4 regions of the Chitinimonas lacunae genome follow, and region 2 is predicted to be linked to each of the others. Evidence: predicted binding sites of a transcription regulator. Region 2 holds the regulator's gene; each other region holds the start of a gene.
The links. The regulator FNR, encoded in region 2, switches genes on or off when oxygen is low (the NO sensors DNR and NnrR bind a similar motif). The targets are predictions, from matches to a motif close to TTGATNNNNATCAA.
Positions count from the first base shown of each region.

Region 1: the regulator FNR is predicted to act here: its motif matches at 1,914-1,927, upstream of hemN (oxygen-independent coproporphyrinogen III oxidase).
Region 3: the regulator FNR is predicted to act here: its motif matches at 3,614-3,627, upstream of ACFOW7_RS03005 (OmpW/AlkL family protein).
Region 4: the regulator FNR is predicted to act here: its motif matches at 2,095-2,108, upstream of ACFOW7_RS15190 (universal stress protein).

Region 1 covers NZ_JBHSBU010000001.1:1,570,025-1,577,352, forward strand. The annotation lists gene ACFOW7_RS06565 (NnrS family protein) at 1-862, shown strand, start outside; gene ACFOW7_RS06570 (hypothetical protein) at 990-1,826, opposite strand; gene hemN (oxygen-independent coproporphyrinogen III oxidase) at 1,991-3,424, shown strand; gene ACFOW7_RS06580 (zinc ribbon domain-containing protein YjdM) at 3,505-3,846, shown strand; partial or broken gene ACFOW7_RS06585 (DUF2330 domain-containing protein) at 3,946-5,067, opposite strand; gene ACFOW7_RS06590 (ribonucleoside triphosphate reductase) at 5,271-7,328, shown strand, end outside.
Region 2 covers NZ_JBHSBU010000001.1:4,520,985-4,528,312, forward strand. The annotation lists gene ACFOW7_RS19360 (TRAP transporter substrate-binding protein) at 36-1,121, shown strand; gene ACFOW7_RS19365 (hypothetical protein) at 1,340-1,606, opposite strand; gene ACFOW7_RS19370 (DUF7931 domain-containing protein) at 1,855-2,325, opposite strand; gene ACFOW7_RS19375 (sulfite exporter TauE/SafE family protein) at 2,322-3,011, opposite strand; gene hemN (oxygen-independent coproporphyrinogen III oxidase) at 3,196-4,599, opposite strand; gene fnr (fumarate/nitrate reduction transcriptional regulator Fnr) at 4,686-5,456, shown strand; gene lolA (outer membrane lipoprotein chaperone LolA) at 5,522-6,145, shown strand; gene ACFOW7_RS19395 (replication-associated recombination protein A) at 6,172-7,328, shown strand, end outside.
Region 3 covers NZ_JBHSBU010000001.1:663,271-670,598, reverse strand. The annotation lists gene ACFOW7_RS03015 (alkaline phosphatase D family protein) at 1-1,425, shown strand, start outside; gene ACFOW7_RS03010 (TIGR03862 family flavoprotein) at 1,568-2,809, shown strand; gene ACFOW7_RS03005 (OmpW/AlkL family protein) at 2,923-3,546, opposite strand; gene ACFOW7_RS03000 (SlyX family protein) at 4,046-4,258, opposite strand; gene ACFOW7_RS02995 (YaeQ family protein) at 4,269-4,814, opposite strand; gene ACFOW7_RS02990 (YgiQ family radical SAM protein) at 4,895-7,093, opposite strand.
Region 4 covers NZ_JBHSBU010000001.1:3,538,299-3,545,626, forward strand. The annotation lists gene ACFOW7_RS15175 (carboxymuconolactone decarboxylase family protein) at 1-247, opposite strand, end outside; gene ACFOW7_RS15180 (AraC family transcriptional regulator) at 425-1,300, shown strand; gene ACFOW7_RS15185 (GNAT family N-acetyltransferase) at 1,499-1,951, shown strand; gene ACFOW7_RS15190 (universal stress protein) at 2,169-3,008, shown strand; gene ACFOW7_RS15195 (TPM domain-containing protein) at 3,246-3,734, opposite strand; gene ACFOW7_RS15200 (TPM domain-containing protein) at 3,743-4,585, opposite strand; gene ACFOW7_RS15205 (LemA family protein) at 4,582-5,196, opposite strand; gene ACFOW7_RS15210 (hypothetical protein) at 5,981-6,658, opposite strand; gene ACFOW7_RS15215 (sigma 54-interacting transcriptional regulator) at 6,991-7,328, shown strand, end outside.

The DNA.
Region 1 (7,328 bases), 3.0 Mb from region 2:
GGGCGGCAGCTGGCCGGCGGCGGGTCTGTTATTGATGCAGATCGGCTGGAGCATCGCCACGCTGCGCTGGCTACAGTGCATCCAGCGCAGTCAGGTCGAGGACAAGCGCCATGCCATGCGCCTGTTCTGGGCCATGGCGGCCGGGGCGATTGCCCTGATGCTGGCGCTGTTATGGGTGAGGTCAGGCGAAGGCATGCTCTGGTGGCAATCGCGTCAGGTCAGCCTGTGGGCCTTCCTGCTGCCGGTATTCCTGATCGTGTCGCACCGGATGATTCCCTTCTTCACCCAATCGGTCCTGCCACAGATCACCCCATGGCGGCCCTACTGGCTGCTCGATGGCTGGCTGCTGCTGAGTGTCGCGCTGGTGCCGGCCGGGCTGGTCGGTTGGCCGCTGCTCGAAGCGACGCTGGCCTTTGTGCTGGCGGCTAGCCTTGGCCATGCAAGCTGGCGCTGGGGGCTGTTCGCCAGCTTTGGCAACCGGCTGCTCGCCATGCTGCATCTGTCGTTCGCCTGGCTCGCTCCGGCACTGCTGTTGCAGGGACTGTCCGCCCTGGGCGTCCAGGTCGGCGCCGCCCCCGCCCACGCACTGGGCATGGGGTTTTGCAGCACCATGCTGGTGGGCTTCGTCACCCGGGTCAGCCTTGGCCACAGCGGTCGGACACTGGAAGCCGATCAGCGCTACTGGGCCATCTATCTGGGTCTCCATGGTGCGGCGCTGCTGCGTGTCGCCGCTGCCCTGTTTGCCCTGCCGGCGCTCTGGCTCCATCTGGCCTCGGGTCTGTGGCTACTGCTGATGTTTGCCTGGGCCTGTCGGGTATTGCCGATCTACTGGCAGGCAAGGGCTGATGGGAAGCCGGAATAATAGAAAATATCCTGCAAAACATTCGCAAGATACACAGCCGTTCTCATTGAAAAATAAACATCCTATCGATCCATAGCCAAGCCCCGCCACGCAACAGACCCTGGCGGGGCTTGACAAGGCTGAATGCTCAGCGCTGCTTCGATCTCAGCTTCTGCAAGGCCACCTGAGCCGGCTTGTCACCTGCTGCCGCCGCCTGCTTGAGCAGCGCCTGGGCAGCTTCGCGGTCGCCTTTCTGCTTGCGGTCGAGACGGATCAGCGCCGCATTGTAGGCCGCGATCGGATGCGACAGCCTGGCCGCAGCCTCGAAGGCTTGCAAAGCCCGCTCGGGACAGAGCAGCAGGATGTCCGCCCCGACGCCCACATGGAACAGTCCTTCCGCGTTGTTCTGGGTGAGGAATTCGGCTTCCTGAGAGATCGCCCAGCCGGTGGCGAGCGACACCATGACCTCTTCGCCCTCAGCGATGCGATAGACATTCCCGTTGAGCGCGGTAGCGGCCTGCTGGGTGGTACGGATCGAGCCATCGCGGGTCAGCCACAGAAAGCCCTGCAATCCCCCCACCGGCAAGCCGACCACTTCGGCCAACTGCTGCGCCAGCGGTTTACGACCTGGCGCCGGCGCCACGCCGGTCCAGGAAGCCACCAGCGCGATACGCTCGACCTTCTTCTCTTTCTCGATCACTTCCTTGACCTTGCGGGCCAGTTCGGCAACGGTCTGGATGCGCATATCGCCGTCGTAGAAGCGCCAGGGATTGGCATGCAAGGCCATATTCAACTGGGTCGGATCGTCATTGCCTGCCACCTTGTCCGCATACTCGACAATCGCCTGGCCAGCCGGGAGGCAGGCGGACTTGGCGGGATCGCACGAAGAAACCGTGATCAGACCGGATAGCGGAACCGGCTGCTTGCAGTCGGCGAGGACCGGGACACTTGCCGCCAGCAACAGGGCACTTAATAGATATTTCATCTTCATCAAATCGTCTCTGTCAGTTTTCAGTCAGAAAATTCGAGCGAGCCGCAGTATAGCCTCACTTGAGCCGGCGCTCGGCAAACGTTGATCGATGTCAACGCACCCAGCCGACAGCACTTGCATACTGGCGGGTATCGTTTCTTCTTCCGATGGCGGCCAGCATGAACGCCCCCTGCACGCTTCCCTCCCACCAAGACAACGTCGACGTGCAAGCCCTGAGCTTCGACAAGGCCCTGATCGAGCGCCTGGCCGGCAATGGCCCGCGCTATACCTCCTACCCGACTGCCGACCGTTTCCATGACCAGTTTGGTGAAGCCGACTACCGCAGGCTCGCCACGGAACGGTTCAGCGGCCCGGAACGGCGGCCGCTGTCGCTTTATGTGCATATCCCCTTCTGCAACACCATCTGCTACTACTGCGGCTGCAACAAGATCATCACCAAGAACAAGGCCCATGCCGAGGTCTATCTCGACTATCTCGAACGCGAGATCGCGCTGCAGGCCCCCCTGTTCTCGCCGGCAGCGCGGGTCGAGCAGATGCATTTCGGCGGCGGGACGCCGACCTTCCTGTCGGACGCCCAACTGACGCGGCTGGTCGACGCACTGCGGCGCCATTTCGATTTCGCGGCTGACGATCAAGGGGAATATTCGATCGAGATCGACCCGCGCAAGGTCGAACCGGCCACGGTGGCCTTGCTGGGGAAATTGGGCTTTAACCGGATGAGCCTGGGCGTGCAGGACTTCGACCCGGCCGTGCAGCAGGCGGTCAATCGCCTCCAGAGTGAAGAGGAAACGCTGCGGGTGATCGACGCGGCACGCCAGCATGGCTTTCGCTCGGTCTCGATCGATCTGATCTACGGCCTGCCGCGCCAGACGCTGCCAGGCTTTGGCGCCACCCTCGACAAGGTGGTCGCCGCGCGGCCCGACCGGCTGTCGATCTACAACTACGCCCATTTGCCGCATCTGTTCAAAACCCAGCGTCAGATCAACGAAGACGAGCTGCCCTCGCTCGATCAGAAGCTCGATATCCTGAGTCTCGCCATCAGCCGACTGAGCGAGGCGGGTTATGTCTATATCGGGATGGACCACTTCGCCCTGCCCGACGACGAACTCGCCATCGCCCAGCGCGCCGGCACGCTGCACCGCAACTTCCAGGGCTATTCGACCCATGACGATATCGACCTGCTGGCGCTTGGCGTCTCGGGCATCGGCAAGGTCGGTAACAGCTACAGCCAGAACGTGCGCGGCACCGAGGACTACTACGCCCTGCTCGACGCCGGTCAGTTGCCGCTGCTGCGCGGCATCACCCTCAGCCGTGACGATGAGTTGCGCCGCAGTCTGATCCAGCAGTTGATGTGTGCGTTCACGCTCGATCTGGCGGCAATCGAACAGCGTTGGGATATCCGCTTTACGGACTATTTCGCCTGGGAATGCGACAAGCTGGCCACGCTGGCCGCCGACGGCCTGTTGACCCTCGATCGACAACGGCTCCAGGTACTGCCACGCGGCCGACTGCTGGTGCGCAATATCGCCATGGTGTTCGACCGCTATCTGCGTCTGGGGCAGCCGATGCAGCGCTATTCCAAGACCATCTGAGCCTGTCCTGCCTCATGGCCCCCACCCCGGCCGGCGGCTATACTCGCCGGCCTTTTTCCATTGAGCCATCGGAACCGACCATGACCACCCTTCCCGCCTGTCCGCAATGTACGCAGGAACATACCTATCCCGATGGCGAGCTTTATATCTGCGCCGATTGCGGTCACGAATGGCCGATGCAGGCCGATGTCGCTTCGGATGAAGCAGCCACGGTCGTCAAGGACGCCAACGGCAATGTGCTACAGGATGGCGATGCAGTGGTGCTTATCAAGGATTTGAAGGTCAAGGGCAGCTCGATCACCCTGAAGCAAGGCAGCAAAGTCAAAAGCATCCGTCTGGTCTCAGGCGGCGACCACGAGGTGGATTGCCGCATGGAGGCTGGCAACTTCATGCTGAAGGCGTGTTATCTGCGCAAGGCCTGAGCGCTCGCTGTAACAGTGGAGAGTGGTCAACCACTCTCCGCTTAGCGGTTCGGAACAGGCAGACACCTTCCCGCCACTGCCTCTCCTGCTCCCCCTGCATCAGGTTGACTGATCTTTGGCGCCATATCGGGAGAGCCCCAAGACTCCGAGCAGGACCACTGCCACCACCGCGCAGGCCAATAGCCACTTCGAGTCATCCGAATCCGTCGCCACTCCGACCGGACTCTGCTCGGCAGCCAGGTGGAAATACAGCTCGTCATCACCCGGTCGGGCCAAGGAATAATCGGCGAATTGCGTCACCCACCAGGAGTTCGCCGCCGGGGTCGCGTCGCCCAGCGCGCTATGCAACAGTTGCTCGCTGAAGTCAGCATCGAGCGCCTTGGCAAAAAGTATATGGCCGGGTGCCTTGCCCTGCTCGCCAAGACTTGCCTGCATCCTGCCTTGGGTAAGCAGGTAGACATTCAGATAGCGCGACTCGGTCTCCACAGCGGTTGGGGCTGCTCCCTTGGGTTCGCGGTAGGGATAGAACGGCCTGTCGGTGCGAAAACTCATCCTGATCGCCCCGCTATCGATCTGACCGGCTCCGGCACCAGTAAAGCGAAATGCCGTCAATATCCAACCCTGGCGGGTATAGCGCTGTAGCCATTCGGTCAATTCGGGGCGGGACGGGTAGCCATGGCGGCCAAGCTAGCCATTGAGCGCGGCGGCATCGTTGGCGGCCAATACGGCTGCTTCGTAATTGCCGATCTTGCGGGTTTCCAGCACCGTCACAGGTTCTGCATCGGCGGGAAGCGCAGCCGCCTCTGCAGCCGGGGCGGGGGCGAGTGTCTGTTCATGTTCGCGGATGTACTGTTCGAGCTGGTCGAATAAGCTGCTATCGGCCCGAGCGAGTTGTGGACGGGTCGGTGTGGGCACCAGAAAGCCCAGCTCGGGTGTGTCGGAGCGGAAGTTGGCGCGGCGGATAAAGTGTTCGGTGCGGTTGGCGGCGTCCCAGATGATCAAGGCATCTTCGCCCGTCACCACCACCTTCTTGCCCTCGGGCGTCACCACGGCACATGCCTGTGCCGTCGTACAGGACAGCCCAAGCGCCATGCCCAAGCCAAGAACCGGTTTCAACCGCTGCCATATTGTCATGATTCCGCTAACCATCACTGATCGGCATAGAGACGCGATGCTAACCATCCAGGCAGTGACCCAATATTGGTGGAAATAGCAAGACATGGCGTTCACTCCATCACCTCCAACCACCCTCCTCACCACTGCGGGAAAAATCAACCCGAAAAACGGCTGATCGAGCGCCGGAAACCCTAGGCCAAAGCAGCGCTTGACCTCGATCAAGCATTTCCCAGCAAGCCTGGCCGGGTGGGCACCATACACAATATCTAGTGCTATTCTCGCCGCACAACCACTAGATAAAGTGTCCCATGTCCATCGAGCACGTTATCAAACGCGACGGTCGCCGCGTTGCCTTCGACCCGGAAAAGATCGCCGCCGCCATCGCCGCAGCAGGTGCCGCCACCGGGGAATTCGACCAGGCCGTTGCCGGGCTGTTGAGCCGCCGGGTATGCCTCAATCTGGGCGACGGCGAACCCGGCATCGAAACGATCCAGGACAAGGTCGAGGCCGCGCTGGTCGCCGCCGGCTACTGGCGCACGGCACGTGCCTATATCGTCTATCGTGAACGGCACGCCCAACTCCGCTCGCTGGGCGGCACGCTGCTCGATGTGGAAAGCAGCATGGAGGAATACCTCGAACAGCGCGATTGGCGCGTCAACGCCAACGCCAATCAGGGCTACAGCCTGGGCGGGCTGATTCTCAACGTGGCGGGCAAGGTGACCGCCAACTACTGGCTGGAACATCTCTACAGCCCCGAAGCGGGCGCGGCCCATCGGGCGGGCGATCTGCATATCCATGATCTCGATATGCTGAGTGGCTACTGTGCCGGCTGGTCGCTGCGCCAGCTCCTGACCGAAGGCTTCAACGGCGTCCCCGGCAAGGTCGAAGCCACGCCGCCGCGTCATATGTCGGCGGCCATCGGCCAGATCGTCAATTTCCTTGGCACCCTGCAAAACGAGTGGGCCGGCGCCCAGGCCTTCTCCAGCTTCGATACCTATATGGCCCCGTTCGTCCGCCGCGATGCGATGGACTACCGCTCGGTCAAGCAGGCGATGCAGGAGCTGATCTACAACCTCAACGTCCCCAGCCGCTGGGGCACCCAGACCCCATTCACCAATCTGACCTTCGACTGGACCTGCCCGGCCGATCTGCGCGAGCAGATTCCCTATATCGGCGGCGAGGAAATGCCGTTCTGCTACGGCGAACTCCAGGCCGAGATGGACCTGATCAACCGCGCCTATATCGAAGTGATGATGGCCGGCGATGCGCGCGGCCGGGCTTTTACTTTCCCGATCCCGACCTACAACATCACGCCCGACTTCGACTGGAACCATCCCAATACCGATCTGCTGTTCGAGATGACGGCCAAATACGGCCTGCCGTATTTCCAGAACTTCCTCAACTCCGATCTGGAACCGCATATGGTGCGGTCGATGTGCTGCCGCTTGCAGCTCGACCTGCGCGAGCTGCTCAAGCGTGGCAACGGCCTGTTCGGTTCGGCCGAACAGACGGGCTCGGTCGGGGTGGTGACGGTGAATTGCGCCCGGCTCGGTTATCTTCATGCCGGCGATGAGGCAAGGCTGCTGCGGGCGCTCGATCGTCTGCTCGATCTGGGCCGCGATGTGCTGGAGACCAAACGCAAGGTCGTGCAGCGCTATATGGACCAGGGACTTTATCCGTACAGCAAGCGCTACCTGGGCTCGCTGCGCAACCACTTCAGCACGCTCGGGGTCAATGGGCTCAACGAGATGATCCGCAATTTCAGCGGCGACCGGCTCGATATCGCCAAGCCGGACGGCCAGGCCATGGCGCTGCGGCTGCTTGACCATGTGCGCGGCCGGATCGCCGAATTCCAGCAGCAGACCGGCCATCTGTACAACCTCGAAGCGACGCCGGCCGAAGGCACCACCTACCGTTTCGCCCGCGAAGACCGCAAACGCTGGCCCGATATTCTGCAAGCCGGCACGGCCGAGCAGCCCTACTACACCAATTCGAGCCAATTGCCGGTCGGCTATACCGACGACCCCTTCACGGCGCTGGCCATGCAGGAAGCGCTGCAAGGCAAATACACGGGCGGCACGGTGCTGCATCTCTATATGAACGAGGCCGTATCGAGCGCGACATCGTGCAAATTGCTGGTACAGCGCGCGCTGGCCAACTTCCGTCTGCCTTATCTGACCATCACTCCGACCTTCTCGATCTGCCCGCGCCATGGCTATCTGAGCGGGCGGCATGAATTCTGTCCCAAATGTGACGCCGAGCTATTGGCACGTCACCCAACGCATCCCAACCCCAAGCCAGGAGATAACAACCATGACCACCCCAACGCTGGAACGTCCGTCGGACCAACTGCCGCAGGCGCAACG
Region 2 (7,328 bases):
GGCGCCACAACCCCCGAAAAGAAGGAGAGTAGAGCGTGGAAAGACGGAATTTTCTGAAGGGAGCCGGCGGTGCCGGTATCGTTGCCGCCAGCGTAGCGGCCCCGGCCATTGCGGCTGAACCCACGGTGCAATGGCGCCTGACCTCCAGCTTCCCCAAGAGTCTCGATACCATCTATGGCGCAGGGGAAACCCTGGCCAAGCGGGTGTCCGACATTACCGAGGGCAAGTTCCAGATCAAGGTCTATGCTGCCGGGGAAATCGTACCGGGTCTGCAGGCGCTCGACGCCGTGCAGCAGGGGACGGTGCAGCTCTGTCACACGGCGGGCTACTACTATGTCGGCAAGAACAAGGCATTTGCCTTCGATGCCGCGCTGCCTTTCGGTCTGACCTCGCGCCAGCAGGCAGCCTGGATGTATTTCGGCGGCGGCATGCAGCTGATGCGTGATTTCTACCGTGAATTCAATGTGATCAACTTCCCCGGCGGCAATACCGGGGCACAGATGGGCGGTTGGTTCCGCAAGGAGGTGAAGTCGCTCGCCGATGTCAAGGGCCTCAAGATGCGCATTCCCGGCATCGGTGGCGAAGTGTGGGCACGACTCGGTGCCGTGCCGCAGACGCTGGCTGGTGGCGATATCTATCCGGCGCTGGAAAAGGGCACGATCGATGCGGCGGAGTGGGTGGGTCCCTACGACGACGAGAAGCTCGGCTTTTATAAGGTGGCCAAGCACTATTACTACCCGGGCTTCTGGGAACCGGGTCCGCAACTGTCCTTCCTGGTCAATGCCGCCGAGTGGGCCAAGCTGCCCAAGCATTTCCAGGCGGCTTTCGAGGCGGCGGCGGCCGAAGCCAATATCACCATGCAGGCCGAGTACGATGCCAAGAATCCGCTGGCCCTGGCCAAGCTGCTGCAAAATCAGGTGAAGTTGCTGCGCTATCCGACCGATCTGCTCAAGGCTGGCCAGACGGCAGCGTTTGCGATTTATGAGGAAGAGGCGGCCAAGAATCCGGCCTTCAAGAAGATCTACACCGAGTGGAAGAAATTCCGCTCGCTTGAGCACGCCTGGTTCAATCTGGCGGAAACCCAGCTTGAGAGCTTCATGTACAGCAATAAGGTCAAATAGTCAGGCAAGCACTGGCAATGAAAAATAACAAGCCAAGAGGGTGCTATAGGGGAGGATAGATGGAGTTAAAAACTAAATAAACAGAAATCCAGGCGGATCATCCGCCCTGATGCAGAACCCGCGCCTTGATCGGACGCGGGTTTTTCGTTTCCGCCGCGCGCAGGCAAGAAAAAACCGACCCGTAGGTCGGTTCTTTCTGCACGGCGCTAAGAAGCGAATTACTGCTTCGGAGCTTCAGCCGGGGCCGGAGCCGGGGCAGCCGGAGCGGCAGCGTCAGCCGGAGCGGCCGGGGCAGCAGCCGGAGCGGCGGCGTCAGCCGGAGCAGCCGGGGCAGCGGCGGGGGCAGCAGCGTCAGCCGGAGCAGCCGGGGCAGCCGGAGCTTCGGTCGGAGCCGGGGCCGGGGTGGCTTCCGGAGCGGGTTCGTTCTTGGAGCAAGCGGTCAGGGCAACGGCCAGCAGGGCAGCAACGAGCAGAGATTGTTTCATTTTTTACCTTTGACAGTGATAGTTCAGAACACAAGTACGCAAAGCAATCGACCGTTGATCGAGGGCTTTAAATTAAACCTTTGACGCATCAAAGACGACCGACTAGAAGATTCTAACAGCTTTTTGGCGGCTGGGAATAGGGCGTGCAGGGGCTCGCATCGGGGTTTGATGCTAATTTGTTGTTTTTGATGGGTTTTTTGCTGTATTTGTCCAGAAAAACCCAGGGTTGGCGCGATGAAAGGAAATTGTCAGATAAACAGCCGTCGCCCCTCACTGGGCGGTACGGCAATTTCCCACATCGACTCGAAGCGCTGACGGCAGCCAGCAATGGTGCGGCCCTCGCTGGTCGCTTCGCCCCGCATGGCGTCGGCGTGGTAGCGCCGCACCAGCAGGCCATCGGCCAGCAACCAGTTTTCCCGTTCGGTCTTGTGGCTGTCGTCGATCAGCCGGACTTCAAACGCATGGCCATACACCGCCAGGAGCGAAGCGAGCCGGGGACAGTGGCGATGAAAATAGTTGTCGTCATGCAACAGCAGGCGGACTCTGGCGAGCCGCGAACCGGCCAGCATCCGTTTCAGGGCATCGGCACTGGCGCGCTCGGCGGCGCCGGCGGCTGACAGATCGATATCGAACCAGTCGACGCGGCGGGCAGCCTGCTGTAGCGCGAACTGGATCTCGACGCGGTATTGCTCCAGGGTGTCGAAGGGACGGGTGGTCATCGTGCTTGGTTGCTGAGCCAGCGTAACAGTTCCCAAGCGGCCCAAACGAATAGCAGACCTCCCATGATCTGGCGCACCCGGCCATGCTGGCGCCAACGGCCCAGGCGCTCGGCCGCCAGTCCCATGGCCAGCAGATTGGGCAGGGTGCCCAGCCCGAAAGCCAGCATAGTGGCGGCACCGCGTTCCGCTGAACCCGCTGCGAGCGCGCCCAGTGCGGCGGTGTAGACCAGTCCGCAGGGCAGCCAGCCCCATAGTGCACCGGCAGCGAGTGCGCCACCTGGACCGCGAATCGGCAACAGCCGCTGTAGACGCGGTTGCAGATGACGCCATAAGCCGCCGCCCAGCCGCTCGATCCGGGTCAGCCATGCCGCCCAGCCACCGAGATACAGTCCCAGCGCCATCATCAGCAGCAAGGAGACCAGATACAGCCCATGCTGGACCCAGACTGCATAGGGCAGCCAGGCAATGACACCGGCCACGCCGCCCATCAAGGCACCGATCAGGCAGTAGCTGCCGATGCGGCCAAGCTGGGTGGTCAGCAACAAGGGCCAGCGCGGCCGGTCCGCCGGCAGTTGCAAGGCGATGGCAGCGCTCAAACCGCCGCACATGCCAAGGCAATGCACGCCGCCCATCAAACCGGCCAACCACCAGCCAGCCAGATTGGCTAGAAATGAGGAATCGAACATCGAGAGAGCTTAGCAAAGCCCCCCTGGGGCGTCATCCTACTGGGCTGGTCGGAGGAGACGGCGCGATGGTATCGGCTGAGGCCAGGCGGGAGGGAAGTGCTCAGGCCACCTCTGTCTGACAGAAGGGCGAGAAGCCTCTACATCGCTTTCATCTGTCGCAGTGGGGCGGTTGAGAACCAGGCCGCTAGATAATGCGCGAGAACCGCGCCATATCGCGTGCCTCGCTCAGATAGCGGTCAAAGGTCAAGGCGACTGCCCGTGCCAGCAGGCGGCCGCGCGGCGTGATAACGATGCCGTCGGTTTCCAGCTCGATCAGGCCATCGGTGGCGAGTTGTTCGAGCCGTGGCCATTCACGCGCGAAGTAGTGGCGGAAGTCGATCAGATAGGCGGTCTCGATCGGTTCAAATGCCAGTTCAGACTGGCATAGCAGCGCCTGGATCACCGCCCGCCGCACCAGATCGTCAGCATTGAGCGTCAGGCCACGGGCGATCGGCAGGTGGCCCCGGCGCAGGGTATCGTAATATTCGTTGAGTTCGCGCTGGTTCTGGCTGTAATGCGGGCCGATCTTGCTGATGGCCGAGACGCCCAGGCCGATCAGATCGCTGTCGGCATGGGTGGAATAGCCCTGGAAATTGCGCTGCAAGCGACCTTGGCGCAGCGCTACCGCCAGTTCATCGTCAGGCAGGGCGAAATGATCCATGCCAAGGTAGAGATAGCCGGCTTCGAGCAGGGTGCTGACCGCTTCCTGCAATAGTTCGAACCGCAGCGCCGGCGGCGGCAGCTCGGTCGGGTTGATCAGGCGTTGCGGCTTGAAGCGTTCGGGCAGATGGGCATAGTCGTACAGTGCAATCCGGTCGGGACGCCAGCGCCGCACCGTGGCCAGGGTGGTGGCAAAGCCCTTGGCACACTGGCGTGGCAGGCCGTAGATCAGGTCGATATTGATCGACAGAAAGCCAAAGCGCCGACCTGCCATGATCGCCGCTTCGGTCTGTTCGGCCGACTGCACCCGGTTGATGGCTTGCTGTACCGATTGGTCGAGGTCCTGCACGCCCAGGCTGATCCGGTTGAAGCCCAGCACGGCCAACTGGGCCAGGGTATCGGGCGCGAGTCCGCGCGGATCGATCTCGATCGAGCATTCACTATCGGGCTGACGGTTGAAATGGCGCTCCAGCATCTGCATCAGCCGCTTGAGCTGGTGCGGCGCAAAGAAATTGGGCGTGCCGCCACCCAGATGAAGCTGGTCTATCGTGCTGTGCTGGTCGAGCAGGTGGGCCTGCTGGGAGATTTCCAGCGCCAGATGGTCGAGATAGAGGTCGGCGCGCGAGTGGTCGGTGGTGACGACCTTGTTGCAGGCACAGAAGTAGCAGTCGCTCGAACAGAAGGGCAGATGGACATACAGACTGAGCGGTCTCACCCAACCGAGACGACGGCTGGCCAGAGCCTGGGCATAGCTGTCTGCATCGAAGGATTCATTGAGGCGATCAATGCTCGGGTAGGAACTGTAACGCGGCCCAGCCCCGCCATAGCGCCGAACCAGCTCGGCATCGAAGGCTACATCTTGCGGCAGAGGGAAAGCGGAGATGGCCATGGCGCGATACCGGGGTTAGGTTGTTCGTAGTGTAAATAGCGGGCAAAATTCCCACTTTGACCTCGATCAAGCGCAAGGGGCTACCGATGCCGTCGCAGCCAAGACCGGTACAGGAAATCAAAGAAGTCTTCGCCTTACCGCAGCTCAAGGCCGTGTGCTCCAATTGCAGTCTGCGTGAACTGTGTCTCCCGCTTGGCCTGACGGCCGAGGAAATGGACGCCCTCGACCGCACCATCCACCAACGTATTCCCGTCAAACGCGGCGCGACCCTATTTCGTGCCGGCGACTCGTTCCGCTCGATCTATGCGGTACGCACCGGTTTCTTCAAGACCTGTGTCAGCGCCGAAGACGGCCGTGAGCAGGTCACAGGCTTTCATATGTCAGGCGAGCTGATCGGGCTCGATGCGATCGGTGTCGAGCGTCACGGCTGCGATGCCGTGGCGCTGGAAGACTGCGAAGTCTGCGAGCTGCCGTTTGCCCGGCTCGAAAGCCTGGCTCGCGATATTCCCGCCCTGACCCGCCATTTCTATAAATTGATGAGCCGAGAAATCGTGCGCGACCAAGGCGTGATGCTGCTGCTTGGCAATATGCGGGCCGAGGAGCGCTTGGCGGTATTCCTGCTCAATCTGTCGCAGCGGCTTGCCGCGCGCGGCTTTTCCTCCACCGGTTTCCATCTGCGCATGACCCGCGAGGAGATCGGCAGCTATCTTGGCCTCAAGCTCGAAACGGTCAGCCGGGCTTTTTCCAAGTTCCAGGCAGACGGCTTGCTCAAGGTACAGAACAAGTATGTCGAACTGCTCGACCCGGTCGGACTCAAAAACCTGCTGGGCGGTTGCGCCAGCTTGCAAGGTCAATAATCTGCCAATTCCAAAAAGACAGATGCAAGACTTAGTCTTGCAATGTTTTTCTTGTGGAAAAAAACATGCAAAAAGTTGCTTTACGCGCCGCCCTATTGTTGCTGGCTGGTGCCGCAGCCCAGGCGGGCGGTCTGGCTCAGCTCAAGGTCTTTGTCGATACCACCCAGGCCTTCCAGGCCGAATTCAGCCAGACGGTGAGCCAACCGGGCGGCAAGAAGCCGCAGACGGCCAGCGGCGTGGTGGCGATCCAGCGGCCGGGCAAATTCAACTGGCGCTATCAGCAGCCCTACGACCAGCGGGTGGTGGGCGATGGCAAGAAGGTCTGGATCTACGACCCCGACCTCAACCAGGTCACGGTCAAGCGGCTCGATCAGGCACTCGGTTCGAGTCCGGCAGCGCTGCTGGCCGGCAGCAACGACCTCGAGCGTGCCTATCGCCTGAGCGAGCAGGCGGGCCGTGATGGGTTGGAATGGGTCGAAGCGAGTCCGCGTTCGCGCGACAACACCTTTGAAAAAGTGCGGATGGGCTTTCGCGATAACCAACTGGTGCAGATGGAGCTGAACGACAATTTCGGCCAGACCACCCGTATCCGCTTCGACAAGGTGGTGCGCAATCCCCGGCTCGATCCCACCCAGTTCAATTTCGCCCCGCCGCCCGACGCCGATGTGGTGTCGGCCGACCAGCAGTAGAGGAGCGGCGTTCGCGCCGGGCCGCCATGACTGCCGATCTGTTTTCGCATTCCCCCCGTGCACCGCTGGCCGAAGCGTTGCGGCCGACCCGGCTCGATGAGGTGATCGGCCAGCGCCATCTGCTCGGACCGGGCAAGCCTTTGCGGCTGGCGTTCGACGCGGGCCGGCCGCATTCGATGATCCTGTGGGGGCCACCTGGCGTGGGCAAGACCACGCTGGCCCGGCTGACTGCCAGCGCCTTTGGTTGCGAATTCATTGCCCTGTCGGCGGTGCTGTCGGGCGTCAAGGATATCCGGGCGGCGATGGAGCAGGCGGAGCTGCATCTGGCACAAGGTCGCCCGACCATTCTGTTTGTCGATGAAATCCACCGCTTCAACAAATCGCAGCAGGATGCGCTGTTGCCGTTTGTCGAATCGGGGCTGGTGACGTTCATCGGTGCGACCACCGAGAACCCGTCGTTCGAGGTCAATTCGGCACTGTTGTCGCGGGCCCAGGTCTATGTGCTGCGCGCGCTCGACGAGGCGGAACTGCGCGAGCTGTTTGCCCGGGCGCACAGACTGACACTGGCCCAGCTCGACTTCACGCCCGAGGCGGTGGATATGCTGGTCGCCTATGCCGATGGCGACGCCCGCCGTTTGCTGAATCTGCTTGAGCAGGTCGATACGGCGGCCGGCTCCTCGGGCCTGCGCCAGATCGATGCCGCCTTTCTGCGCGGCGCCCTGGCGCTCAATGCCCGACGCTTCGACAAGGGCGGTGATCAGTTCTACGACCAGATTTCGGCCTTGCATAAATCGGTACGCGGTTCACATCCGGACGCCGCGCTGTATTGGCTGTGCCGGATGCTCGACGGCGGCGCCGATGCCGCCTATCTCTCGCGTCGGATCGTGCGGATGGCCTGGGAGGATGTGGGGCTGGCCGACCCCAAGGCGCTCCAGATCGCCAACGATGCCGCCGCCACCTACGAGCGGCTGGGTTCGCCCGAAGGCGAATTGGCCCTGGCGCAGGCGGTGATCTATCTGGCCGTGGCGCCCAAGAGCAATGCGGGCTATCTGGCCTTCAAGGAGGCGATGGCCTTCGTGCGGCAGGACAAGTCGCGCGAGGTGCCCGTCCATCTGCGCAATGCGCCGACCAGGCTGATGAAGGAGCTTGGTTATGGCCGCGAATACCGTTATGCCCATGACGA
Region 3 (7,328 bases), 3.9 Mb from region 2:
CTGATCGTCAAAACCCGCACCATCGCCAAGGTGCCGTTTACGGCACCGGCCTATAAGGTCTGGCGGCTCGATATCGATCTGCCACTCGATGCGGGTCAAGTCGAGTACGAGATCGGCGGCCTTAAACGCCAGTTGTCTGTGCCGGCCGCTACACCACGGCTCGCTTATGCCTCGTGCAACGGCTTCTCCGACCCCAAGCTGATGAAGAAGGTCGATGACAAGAACGAGCGCTGGAAGCATCTCCAGGCGCAGCACCAGCGCGAGCCCTACCATCTGCTGCTGCTTGGCGGTGACCAGATCTATTCCGACGAGATGTGGCGCACCATCGACAGCCTCTACCAATGGACCGAACTGCCCTACCAACGCCGGATCAGGTCGGCCTGGAGCCGCACCATGCAGCAGCAGGCCGATCTGTTCTTCTGCGAGGTCTACCTGAAGCGCTGGACCCAGGCCGAACCGCAGGTGACGCTGGGCTCGATTCCCACCGTGATGATGTGGGACGACCACGATATCTTCGACGGCTGGGGCTCTTACCCGCTTGAGCTGCATCAGTCGCCGGTATTTCAGGGGCTGTTCGAGATGGCCCGCGACTATTTCCGGATATTCCAGCTCCAACTTGGCCTGCGCGAGAAACACCCGGCTGCCATCCCTGGCCAGACGACCTTCAATCTCGGCTTCAGCCAGTTGGGCGAGCTGGCGCTGTGGGTACTCGATCTGCGCTCCGAGCGCTCGCCAGACCGGGTTGTATCGGCGCAGTCGTGGCAGGCGATGTTCGACTGGCTCGACCGGCTGCCGCCGCAGCAGCATCTGCTGGTGATGTCGAGCGTGCCGGTGGCCTATCTCGATCTGGCCATGCTCGAACAACTGCTCGAAGCACTGCCGGGCCAGCAGGAACTCGAAGACGATCTGCGCGACCATTGGCGCAGCGTGCCCCATCTACAGGAAAGACTGCGGCTGATCCACCGCCTGCTCGATTTCGCCATCGCCAAACGCTGCCGCGTCACGCTGCTGTCGGGTGATGTCCATGTCGGCGCTGCCTGTGCCGTCGAATCGACCCGCCATGGCCCGGTCGGCAATGCGGCGGTGATCAATCAACTGATCTCCTCGGGCGTCGTCCACCCGGGGCCGCCTGCACTGGTGCGCTATCTGCTCGAAACCAATGCCAGCCATATCGAAAAGATCGACCGCGGCATTACCGCTGCAATGCTTCCCATCGCCGGTCGGCGCAAATATCTGATCGGACAGCGCAACTGGCTGGCCATCGAACCCGACACGCAAGGACGGTTATGGGCCAACTGGCATGTCGAGGAAGAAGACGCGCCGATTACCAAGGTCATCCATCCGGTCGCCTTCGAGCCGCCAGTGGCTGAAGTGGAAACCTCTTCCCGAGGAAAAAATAAGGAAAACTCGTTGCAAGAGTCATAGTCTCCACCAGGCAAAAATAGCCAAACAGGACGCCACCACTTCCTACCGCACAAACCCTTGGACACCCATCCGCCAGCCGGGCACGCCCAATCATGGCCAGCGCGGCTAGAATGGCGCCCTTTTCCGCTTTTCGCCTCTACGCATGCGCCCTTCCCTTTCTGACCGGCCACGCCGGGTCGTCATTGTCGGCGGCGGCCCGGCCGGGCTGATGGCAGCCGAGACCCTGGCCGGTCACGGCTTGCAGATCGACCTTTTCGATGCGATGCCCTCGCTGGGCCGCAAATTCCTGTTGGCGGGCGTGGGAGGCATGAATATCACCCACTCCGAACCGCTCGCCCCCTTTCTCAGCCGCTATGCCGAGCGGGCCGAACAGATCGCGCCATGGCTCGATGGCTTGGGTCCGGAACAGTTGCGCTACTGGATACATGGCCTTGGCATCGACACCTTTGTCGGCAGCTCCGGCCGGGTCTTCCCGACCGATATGAAAGCTGCACCACTGCTGCGCGCCTGGCTGCACCGGCTGCGCGAGGCCGGGGTGCAATGCCATGTGCGTCAGCGCTGGCTGGGCTGGGACGAAGCCGGTCGGCTGCGCTTTGCCGGACCCGATGGCGAACACAGCCTTGAGGCCGATGCACTGATTCTCGCACTGGGCGGGGCCAGTTGGTCGCGGCTAGGTTCGGATGGCGCCTGGGTAGCGCTGTTGCGACCGCATGGGGTCGATATCGCCGAGCTTGAACCGGCCAACTGCGGCTTTGATATCGGCTGGAGCGAGCATTTCCGCGCACGCCATGCCGGCGCGCCGCTCAAGACCGTGGCGGTGGAATTCGCCGGCGAACGGCGCCGGGGTGAGTTCGTGGTGAGCGCCAGCGGGGTGGAAGGCAGCCTGATCTATGCCTTTTCAGCCCGACTGCGTAAAGCGATTACGCAACAAGGCAGCGCCACCTTGCTGCTTGACCTGCTGCCCGATCGCACAGCGGAAAAGGTTTACGCCGAGGTGAGCCACCCGCGCGGCTCGCGCTCGTGGTCCAGCCATCTGCAAAGCCGGCTTGGCCTCACCGGTGTCAAAGCCGGTCTCCTGCGCGAGTGCCTCGACAAGGAAGCCTTCAACGACTCCAAGCGTCTAGCTGCTGCCATCAAGGCGCTACCGCTAACCCTGCACGCACCACGACCGATCGATGAAGCGATCAGCAGCGCCGGAGGCGTCCGCTTCGAAGCGCTCGACAGCCACTTGATGCTGAAAACGATGCCCGGCGTATTCTGCGCCGGAGAAATGCTCGACTGGGAAGCGCCAACGGGCGGTTATCTGCTGACGGCCTGCTTTGCCAGCGGTCGCATGGCGGGGCTGGGCGCGCTCGACTGGTTGTCGCAGCGCGAGGAGAAGTAGCTGGCGGAAAGTGTTTGCACCGTTGGCGTGCAGGCCAGTTCCGACCTTTCCGGCCTTGCACGCCAGGCCATCATCCCATCTGCGCTATCTTGTCTGGACGGGATCGGGCTTTCTCAGAAACGCCAGCCAAGACCGACGCCCAACAACCACGGATCAACCCGGAATTCGCCAGCCTTGCGACCAAACGATTTCACATCGGTGCGAATCTGTACCTTTTTCAGATCGACGTTCAGCAGCAGATTCTTGTTGATCTGATAGTCAAAACCGGCCTGGGCGGCCAGGCCGAAGCTGTTTTTGTCCACGCTCGGTTGCAGCACTGCGGCAACGGCCGGGTGGAAATGGACGCTGGAGAAGCGGGTGTAGTTGACCCCGGCGCCGAGATAGGGCTTGAAGGCGCTGGCATTGGTGAAGTGATATTGGAGCATCAGCGTCGGCGGCAGATGCTTGAGCGAGCCGATTTCAACGCCATAGGAACGGACCTTGTGCTTTTGCGGATAGGTCAGCACCAGCTCGGCCGCCAGTTGCGGAGTAAAGAAATACGAAATATCGACTTCGGGAATCACCTTGTCGTTGATCGACAGACCAAGCCCGGTCGAATCTTTGTTAGCGCTGTCGAGGTTGACGGCACGCACGCGCACAAGCCACGGTTCATCGGCCTGGGCCACCAGCGGCAGCGCCGTCATGCCAAGCAGGGTCAGGGCCGTTGCGGCGCGTTTGAGCATCGTTGTCCTCATCATCTGATTTCCTTTATTGCCGAGGGAAAAATCCTCGGCGCTATTGAAGCTCATCCGTGAGAAACGGCTGTTGACCTGAGTCAAGGCAGGACTGCTTAGGCAGGATTGAGACGACTCCAATGCCGCTGCGTCAGGGGCGTGTACTGAGTTTTGTGTAAACGGACTTTTGGCAGGAAACAGCCGCCGAGTCTGGAGACACAACGAGCCCGAAGAAACACGACGTCCCTGAAGCCCTTCTGACCAGCCCATCACCTGCCCTTGCCTCAAATTCGACCTGGGTGCGGAAATTGGCCAGGGCATGACGCCGCGTTGCGACTGATGCGCGCGAAGAGGTGGAGGAGACGGCCGTTGTTGCTGAACGAAACAGCGATAAGGAGCCCGGCCGGGTGTGGTGGCAGAGGGGGAGGCCTGCAAAGAAACAAGTCATTTATTTTTCAAATATTGACTCATTAAGCATCAATCCTTGCAGATATTTTGCACATTATTTTAATATCTAGTGCACTTAGTAATGTGGCGGAATTTCCTGCTCAGGTGAACCGCGCCCGGCAGGTTCCAGCGTGCGGACATGCTGGTGCAGCGAACGCAACTCCGCCTGTAGGCGATCGATCTGCTGTTGCTGGAGCGCAATGACGCGGTTCAGCTCATCGACCAGGTTGTCCTGGAGGGCCAGGCGGATTTCCAACTCGGTCAGGCGCGACTCGAAATCGTTTTCCATCGGGTTGTTCCTATTGCGCCGCTTTCAGCACGGTCGCTTCGAGCAGCACCGTGGTCGTGCCATCTGACAGCCACATCTGCCCATCCTGGATCGTCACCTGCAACTGCATACTGCGCTGGTTGAGCGCAGCCAGCTCAGCCAGCGTTGCCGGGGCAATGCTGAAGATGCTCAGATTGTTGAGCCGGCTGAGTTTGCCTTGAATGCCGCTCCACCACACATCAGCGGCCCGACCACCATAGCTATAGAGCCGCACCTCGGGCGAGCGGCCGCAGGCTTGGCGCAGACGACGCTCGTCGGGCTCGCCCAGATCGATCCACAGCTCCACCTCATCGCCATAGTTCTTGCGCCATAAGGCCGGCTCATCATCGGCGCAGATATCGCGGGTAAAGCTCAGCCGCTCGTCGGCATTGAGGGCAAATACCGCCAACCGCAGCATCAGCCGCTCGATGGTTTCGGAAGGATGCTGGGCCAGCGTCAGACTATGGCTGGCGTAATAGCCTCGGTCCATATCGCTGATCGACAGTTCGGCTTTGTGAATCGTGGCTTTAAGCGCCATAGACGGGTCCGGGAAATTGAAAAGGGACAACGAAGCGGGCCACAGCCCGCCTCGACGAAAAAGGAAAAGTGTTTACGCACCTAGCGGCCGCGCGAGGACTTGCCGGTCTGCTTACCACGCCCCTGGCCGAGATTGGGCCGTTTGGGCGGCGCGCTGCGCGGCCGGTCGTGGCCACGTCCGCCTGCGCCCTGCTCACGCGGCGCGGAAACCAGCCGCTCACCGGGCTGCTGGGCCGGGATCAGATGCTGCGGGCCATTGCCGATCAGATCGGCCCGGCCCATCCGCAGCAGGGCTTCACGCAGCAAGGGCCAGTTGACCGGATCGTGATAGCGCAAGAACGCCTTGTGCAGCTTGCGCCGCTGTGCATCACGGATCACATCGACCTTTTCCGAGCTGCGGCCGAGTTTTTTGAGCGGATTGCGCCGGGTATGCCACATGGTGGTGGCCAGCGCCATCGGTGTCGGGGTAAACGCCTGCACCTGGTCTGGCTTGAAATTGTTTTCCTTCAGCCATAGCGCGAGGTTGAGCATGTCCTCGTCGGCCGTGCCCGGGTGGGCGGCGATAAAGTAAGGAATCAGATACTGCTGCTTGCCCGCCTGTTTGGAGAACCGCTCGAACAGCTCCTTGAAGCGCTCGAAAGCCCCGATGCCGGGCTTCATCATCTTCGACAGTGGTCCGTCCTCGGTATGCTCGGGGGCGATCTTGAGGTAGCCGCTGACATGGTGCGTCACCAGCTCCTTGATGTATTCGGGCGAGCGCACCGCGATGTCGTAGCGCAGGCCCGAACCGATGGTGATCTTCTTCACGCCCGGAATCGCCCGCGCCTTGCGGTAGAGTTGGACCAGCGGCGCATGGTCGGTATTGAGGTTTTCGCAGATACCCGGGTAAACACAGGACAGACGGCGACAGGCCGATTCGATCTTCGGGTCTTTGCAGGCCAGCCGGTACATATTGGCGGTCGGGCCGCCCAGATCGGTGATATGGCCGGTAAAGCCTTCGGTCTTGTCGCGGATCTCCTCGATCTCGCGCAGGATCGAGCCTTCCGAGCGGCTCTGGATGATGCGGCCTTCGTGTTCGGTGATCGAACAGAAGGTACAGCCGCCGAAGCAGCCGCGCATGATATTGATCGAGAACCGGATCATCTCCCAGGCCGGAATCCGGGCCCCCTGATAGGCCGGATGCGGATTGCGGGCGTAATGGAGCCCGTAGACGAAATCCATTTCCTCGGTCGACAGCGGAATCGGCGGCGGATTGAGCCAGACATCGCGCTCACCGTGGGTCTGCACCATGGCGCGGGCATTGCCGGGGTTCGATTCGAGGTGGAGCACGCGGCTGGCGTGGGCATAGAGCACCGGATCGAACGCCACCGCCTCATAGGAGGGAATCCGCACCACGGTCTTGCTGCGCTGGGCCAGCTTGGCAGCCAGCCGCTCGGCCTTGCTCACCAAGCGGATCGGCTGCGGCGCACCTGCTTCTGCCGCAGCGGTCTTGGGCTGCTCCGGCTCCATGGCATAGGGGTCGGGATGCGGATCGACCCGACCGGGCAGATCGACAGTGCTCGAATCCTCTTCCCGCCATTCGGCATCGGGCCGCCAGCCTTGTGGCGCCAGAAAGGCGGTGCCGCGCACATCGCGGATCTGATTGAGTTTTTCACCGGCAGCGGCGCGGTGGGCGATCTCGACCAGGGCACGTTCGGCATTGCCGAACAGCAGAATATCGGCCTTGGCATAGACCAGCGCCGATTGGCGCACCTTGTCGCTCCAGTAATCGTATTGGGCAATCCGGCGCAGACTGGCTTCGATGCCGCCGATCATGATCTGCACGCCGGGATAGGCTTCACGGCAGCGCTGCGAATAGATGGTGACCGCCCGATCAGGCCGCTTGCCTGCCGCACCATGCGGGGTATAGGCATCGTCCGAGCGTGGTTTGCGGTCGGCCGTGTAGCGGTTGATCATCGAGTCCATATTGCCGGCAGTGATGCCAAAGAACAGGCGCGGCCGGCCCAGGGCACGGAACGGTTCGGCCGATTGCCAGTCAGGCTGGCTGATGATGCCGACCCGGAAGCCTTGCGCTTCGAGCAGGCGGCCGATCAGGGCCATACCGAAACTCGGGTGGTCGATATAGGCGTCGCCTGTGACCAGGATGATGTCGCATTCTTCCCAACCCAGCTCATCCATCTCGGCCCGGCTCATCGGCAGGAAGGGGGCGGTACGGCCATGCGTTCCCCAGAAGGGTCGGTAACTCTGGATAGGCTTAGCAGCGGGCAGACTCACGGACATGGACGGCGCAATCGACGGGAAGGAATCGCGCATTTTCGCAGATTTGCCGGGCAACGTCAGGTAAATCTTTTGTTTTCAGTGAGATAGCGCCGCCAGTCGACAGCAAGCACTTGAAAATTCAAGAAGAAGACCAAGCGGCCTTTCCGCCGGGTCTGCCAGCGGACAGGCCGATCCCTATCGCTCACGGCAGGCCAGCTGTAAAGCCCGAACCGTCCTCATCAACATGAATAAGGGC
Region 4 (7,328 bases), 980 kb from region 2:
GGGCAGCCAGACAGTAATCACAGCGGTTACGGTTGGCGATGGCCACGGCGATCTGCTCGCCCAGGCGGGCGCCCAGCGTGCCGCCACCGAGGGCACCGAATGCGCCCCACATGCTTTGCAGGGCGGCGGGCGAGTTGGCGACGGCCTTGAACATATTGGGAAGTGTGCCGAGGGTACGCTGAATCTGTTCCAGAATCACTTGGCTGGCGGCTGGAACGATGCTGGGGTTGGTGTTGACGCGGGACATGGGGCATTCCTTTCTGTGAAGGTCGAACGGGAAGAAGACGGACATCAGGGCGCGATCTGCGACCGCCTCTCGAAGCGATGTGGCCTGATCGACCGCTGATCCGAATGCTTGGCAGTGTGCCGCGTGCTTCGGTACGATTGGGTTCATTCAGTACAGAATTGATACCTAATCGTTCAGATGACCCTTGTTCCTGCACTTGACCGTCTATCGGGCCTGCTCGAACGCCTGCGTGTGCGGGCCAGGCTGTTTCATAACGGGATGCTGTGTGGCGTCCAGCATTTCGATGCGGCGACCGGTCACGGTTATCTCCATGTTCTGCGCCGTGGTGAGCTGACGGTCAGTCACCCGCCACACCCCGGCGTGCCCGAGCGGCTGCATATCGATCAGCCCAGCTTGCTGTTCTACCCCTTGCCACTGAGTCATTACTTCCATAATCCACCGCGCGAAGGGCCGGATTTCACCTGTGCAGCGGTCGAGTTCGAAGGCGGGGCGGCCAATCCGCTCGCCAGCGCCCTGCCGCCACTGCTGGCCCTGCCGCTCGATGCCGTCGAAGGACTGGAACCGGCACTGATGCTGCTGTTTGCCGAGACCGACCGGGTTCGCTGTGGCCAGCGTCTGCTGGCAGACCGGCTGTTTGAGGTGGTGCTGATCCAACTGCTGCGCTGGCTGCTCGATCATGGCGAGACGGCTGGGTTGAAGCCTGGTCTGATTGCCGGTCTGTCCGACCCGAAACTGGCGCGGGCGCTCACTGCCATCCACGAATCGCCTGGCGAATCGTGGACGCTCGACCGGATGGCGCGCTGCGCCGGCATGTCGCGTACCGCCTTCGCCATCGCCTTCAAAGCGCAGGTAGGGCAGGGGCCGGCAGCCTATCTGGCGGACTGGCGAGTTGCCTTGGCGCAGAACGGTTTGCGCGAAGGTCGACCGGTCAAGCTGTTGGCGGACGAATTGGGCTATGCCACCCCTTCCGCCCTATCCCGGGTCTTTGCTGCCCGGACCGGCCTGTCGCCACGCGATTGGCTGCGCAGTGTAGAAGGCGAACAGTGCCGATGAATTTCGTTGCAAATGGTGTCCTGACTGCCAAAGTCCATAACGTGGGGCAAGTCGAGTTCTGTCATTCAATATGGCCTGGAGAGCTAGATCCAGGGGGGACACTCAATAGCGTGTGATGCGGCTTGGCGGCTGATGGACTCTGGGTGGAACGGGAGTCGGATGCCCTATCGAAGCAGAAACCAATAAGAGGAGGTAAGGATGAATTCGGAAATCGTCTGGTCGGTCCACGACGAAGTGCCTGCCGAGGCCGGCAAGATCGTGGATGAAGGGCTGGGAGTGTCGAACGACAAGGCGGCGCCGCTCCATGAGGTCCAGTCCTTGTCGAGCTTTGCCCGCAGCTCGGATGGCACGGTATTGGGCGGGGCGGTCGGGCGGACCTGGGGGCGTTGCTGCGAGCTGTTGCAGTTATGGGTCGATCCGGCCCTGCGGCGCCAGGGCATCGGTGCGCGGCTGGTGCAGGCGTTCGAGCAAAGGGCTGAGGCGCGTGGCTGTACCACCTTTTATCTGGAAACCTTCAGCTTCCAAGTCCCCTCGCTCTACCGTTCGCTGGGCTATGAAGTGGTGCTGACCCTGGAGGGTTTTTCGCCTGGGGTAGTGAAATACACGATGGTGAAACATAAGGCTGAAGCGGCCATGGAGCGGGCACGCTAGGTTTGGGCAGGGTCGGAGACATGGCCGGACTCCTGAAGGGATAAAGGCAATATCCGACCGTACTCCGCCGCTTTGTGCCAGCACCTTGTGCTAGCGCAAGCATTTACCGTTTTTCTGTGCAGTCTTGAAAAGCCGGGCCGGACTTGATCGAGGTCAATAAGCGCTGGCTGTCTGCGCGTATAAACCTTTTCTATTTCCAAGAGCTGAGGAGGCGACCATGCACTACAAGAGTTTGCTTGTTCATGTCGATAGCGATCCACGTTCCGCCGTCCGGCTGCGCTTGGCGGTGGAGCTGGCAGAGCGGTTTGATGCTCGTATTACCGGGCTATTCGTGGCGTTGGCGCCGACGTTTTCCGATCCGGTGGCTGATGTGAGCCAGGCGAGCTTGTACGAGGTGCTGCTGGCGGAGCGGCGTCGCGCGGCCAAGGCGGCTCGCGAGACCTTCGAGCGTGAGACGGCCGGTTTCGATCCTCAGCGGCTTGAATGGCGTGAGCATGTCGGGATGCCCATCCATACCACCTGTCAGCACGCCCGTTATCACGATCTGGTAGTGCTGGGGCAGGCCAACCCGGATATCCAGATCGACGGCCTGCCCGCCAGTTTTCCTGAAGACGTGGTGTGTGCCAGTTGCCGGCCGGCCTTGATCGTGCCCTACCGGGGCGAATTTTCGCGTATCGGCCGTCGGATACTGGTGGGCTGGAATACCAGCAACGAAGCCACCCGGGCGATTACCGATGCGCTGCCACTGTTGCAGGGCGCCGAGCGGACCACGGTGCTGACGGCCGACCCGGAAAACAGCGGCGATGACCACGGCCAGCAACCGGGCGCCGATATTGCGCTGTATCTCGCCCGCCATGGCGCCAAGGTAGAGGTCAGAACGCAGAAATCCTCTGGTCGCGATGCTGGGGAAGTGCTTCTGGATGTGGCCAATATCGCCGAGGACGACCTGATCGTGATGGGGCTATACGGTCATTCGCGCATGCGCGAGCAGATTCTCGGCGGCGCCAGCCGTACTGTGCTGCGCCATATGACGCTGCCCTTGCTGGTATCGCATTAAGTGGTAGTCAACCATGGTGCCTGACACCGCTTTGCGACCAATGTCTCGCCGCGCTGAAGACGAATGGCAATAAGCCGCTGGAGCTGGATGCCTTGGGCATCCGGCCCAGGGCAGCCGAGTGTGGGAAATTTTGGAAAGTATTGCGGACGGAGGCGTAAATAGATACTTTTTATCTATTTGCGGCCATGGATATTGCAGATAGTCTTCCTGAAATTTTCCTTTTCTTCTCCCCACTATTCAAAGCAACACCGGTTTATCCGCCACTTCATTGGCACCCGGCTGCGGCGGGAAATGGTCGCCCAGTAATCGGCCGATCTGTTCGATGCTGTGGAGGATGCCGTTCCGGTAGTCTCCACGACGGAATGCCGCCTCCAGCTCATGGCAGACGGCATCGAGCGCCGTGGTGCCGACCTCGGCCACGACTGCCCGGTCGGCCACGATTTCGACGGCATGATCGGCCAGCAGCAGATAGAGCAGGACCCCGTTGTTGCCGGCCGTATCCCATACCCGCAGTTGGGAAAACACCTCGACCGCCCGCTGTCGGGCCGACAAGCCGCGTATCAGTTGCCAAGGCGACAGGCAATCCTCGATCGCCACGCAGATCTGGCCGCCATGGCTGCGTTCGCTGCGGGCCACGCTCTCCTCGATGGCGGCGAGCACCTTTGGCGGGAAGGTCCGGCGTCGTTGCACCCAGCCGGTACAGAGATGTTTGAATACGCGCGTCATGGCCATTGTCACCATCTTCCCGAGGCACCACCGCCGCCGAAATCGCCGCCACCACCGTGAAAACCGCCTCCACCACCGCCGCCGCTGTGCCAGCCCATAAAGCCGATAGCGCTACCGAGCCCGAGCAGCGTCAGAAAAAACACTACCAATCCCGCCCCGACGGCCAAAAATGGCGCCCCCGCGCCAAACCAGACTAGCGCCCCGGCTCCGCCTGCACTCAGCAGTGCCGCCGGCAGACGGCCCAATAGCGAGCGCAGTACCGCCCCGGCCACCACAGCGATCATCAACAGCGGCAGCAGCCGGTCCAATCCGCCGCTTTCGCGTTCTCGACCAGACGCCTGCCGCTTTGATGGAGGCAGTGCTTCGCCGTCGATGACCTTGATCATCGCGTCGATGCCCGCCTCGATCCCACCGTAGAAGTCGCCGCGTTGGAAGTGGGGGGTGATGAGGTCGCTGATGATCCGCTTGCTGGTGGCATCGGTCAGGGCACCTTCGAGCCCATAGCCGACTTCGATCCGTAAGGCGCGGTCGTTTTTGGCGATCAGCAGCAAGGCGCCGTCATCGATTTGGTCGCGGCCGAGTTTCCATTGCTCGGCCACCCGGATGCCGTATTGCTCGATCGATTCCTCCCCGGTGCTCGGGACCAGCAGCACGGCGATCTGGCTGCCCTTGCGCGCTTCGAAGGCTGCGAGCTTGCTGTCGAGCGTCTCGCGTTGTGCTGCGCTTAAGGTGGCGGTCTGATCGGTGATACGGGCGGTAAGCGGTGGCACCGGGACGGCCGCCTGACACAGCACGGTCAGGCTGAGCAGCAAGGCCGCCAACCATGGCCAGAAGGCCAGCCGCTCGTTCATTGCGCCACTCCCGGCGGCTTTGGCGCGCTGCCGAAATCGACCTTGGGCGGCGTGCTGACGGCTTTTTCATCGACAGTGAAATTGGGTTTGGTGCTGAAGCCGAACATCTTGGCCGTCAGATTGGTGGGAAAGCTGCGGACCGTGGTGTTGTAGGCCTGGACCGACTGGATATAGCGGTTGCGCGCCACGGCAATCCGGTTCTCGGTGCCTTCGAGCTGGGCCTGGAGATCACGGAAACCGGTATCGGCCTTGAGCTGCGGGTAGTTCTCGCTGACCACCAGCAAGCGCGACAGTGCGCTCGACAACTGGCTCTGCGCTGTCTGGAAGCGCTCGAACGCTTGGGGGTCGTTGAGCAGTTCCGGCGTCAGGCGCAGATTGCCGACCTGGGCGCGGGCAGTCGTCACCTGCTCCAGCACTTCGCGTTCGTGGGCCGCATAGCCTTTGACGGTGGAGACCAGATTGGGCACCAGATCGGCGCGACGCTGGTACTGGTTCAGCACTTCGCTCCAACTGGCGTTGATCTGTTCGTCCTGGCTTTGCATGGTGTTGTAACCGCAGCCGGACAGGGTAAGCGTCAGGCTGGCCAGCAGGATGATCCATAGACGACGCATGACAGTTCTCCAGCAATGGATGGGATCGACGCGACAGGCTCCCAGAACGGGGCCTGTTGACAACAGTCAAGTCCACGTCAGCAAACGCTGTGCGCGTGGGAGCGATGGGATGGTTCCGGTTCATTTCATTACTAGCAGATTGGGATAAAAAAGAATCTTTTTAGGCAGATTGCATTAAAAAATTATCAGAGGGCATGGCCCGGTAATGCTTGTAGGTCCTTTCTGCAAGTTTTTCTTTGTGAAATCTTCCCTTTGTCGAGTGCCAGATAATATGGCTTGATTATATTCGGCAGTGATGGATTCTCCAGAATCGGTGTCGTGGAATAAAATGAAGACATAGTGATCTCCCCAAGTTCCCTACAGACATCGGCATCCATATAAACATTTCCGATCCTCTTATAGAACTGCCTGAGTTATTCAAACAGCCCGATCCGCTACATCGTGTGCCTCTAATAGGACACAGCATCAGTATTGCGAGTTTTCCTCGTCCCATTCGACGGCTGAGCTACCTGGCCACTTTGCCCATCTAGCTGGGTTCTTCCTCTTCTTTCTAGCGTTCACCGGTTCCTCAACGACGCTGTCTCGGTCGACCATTTCCTGATAGTTGGACCTGGCTGCATTTACAGTTAGGCTGCGCGTCCCGCAGATGGCCGACGGGCGGGGGCGCCATTGGGCGTCAGAGGCGCTACAACGCAAAAAGGAGCCGCTTGCCGTGGCCTGGACGGATTGTCCAAGGTCCGTGTCGCGGCTCTGTCAAAACCTCATCCTGGAGCGTTGCTGCGGCTTACATCACGGGTTCGACCCGCCAGGTGCCGTCGCTGAGGTAGTCCACATTGAAGAAGGTGACGCCTTTGGTGGCATCGCAGACGGCGGCGTTGACCGAGGCTTTGGTGTAGTTGATGACCTGGCCGGGCTCATGGCTGCCGGTCTGGACGTAGAACACCATGATGGGCTGGCAGTCGATATTGAGCGACGGGCCGGCGTCGGTGAAGCTCGACAGCACCGAAGCACGGGTCTTCGGATGCTGTACCGCCAGCCCGACGTTGTAGTAGGACACGGTCGAATCGAACGCCGCCGTGGTGACGCGGAAAGAACCCGGCTCGACCACATCGGAATACTGCGGCACGGACAGCCCCAGATCGGGCAGCAGCATATTGGTGGCGTTGTTAGTGGGATCCCCGGACGCCAGGGTCAGGTCGATCGGCTGCACGGCGATGGTATGACCCGAGGCTTGGCCGGGCTTGATCACTGCCTGGCTGCGTTGTTCCACCCCGGCATAGAACTGCTGCTCGAACTCGAAAATCAGGGTGGCGCCTTCCTTATTGGGACGCAGTTTTTCCTGATAGATGGAATTGCTGTAGATCGGTCCGCCGCCGAGATATTGCGCCGGCTTCTGGAAGAAAAAGAATTCCTGCTTGTTCGGGCTGAGATTGCGGACCTGGATGGTGTAACGAATGCTCATGATGGCCTCCTGCTGGATAGTGATATGGCTGGGTGTGTCCAATGTCGCTTAATTCCAATTATTTCTGACAAATCTCTGCCTGTTCGAAAGAAAGTCTTCGACTCATGGATTAAGGCGCTGCATCAAACAGATGATTCGTCTGCTTAATGCTGATCGGATCGACATATTCCTGATCGGCGCAGGAGGGATATATCAACATCCGTGCCAATCGAAAATAAAGCAAAAACCCCGGTTAACTAGGCTTTTTCGGCTGGAAATCTGAAAAGCACCGTTAATTCGACATGTAAATGCCAGGCAATCGCTGTCGATTTGACGTCAAGGAGGAAATCACCATGTCCGACGCTGACAAAACCCTGACTTCGCCCATCGATACCGCTTTGCAACGCGGCCCCAAGGCGGTGGGATTGACGCTGCTCTGGCACCCGGAACTCGACCGGATCGGTGAACAGGCCATCGGTCCCAATAGCGCCGGCGAATTGGCACTGCATCGCTACGCCCCGCTGTTTTTTGCGCCCGGTGCCGCCGAGGGTCAGCCGCTGGCGGCGCAGACCATCAGCCGCTCGGCACTGCAACTGTGTCGCCATCCCGACGACAGCCTGACGCTGCGACCGGGGTCGGGGCGGATGCGGGTCGAGGTGGACGGGCAAGCCATCGATGAGGAGATCACCCT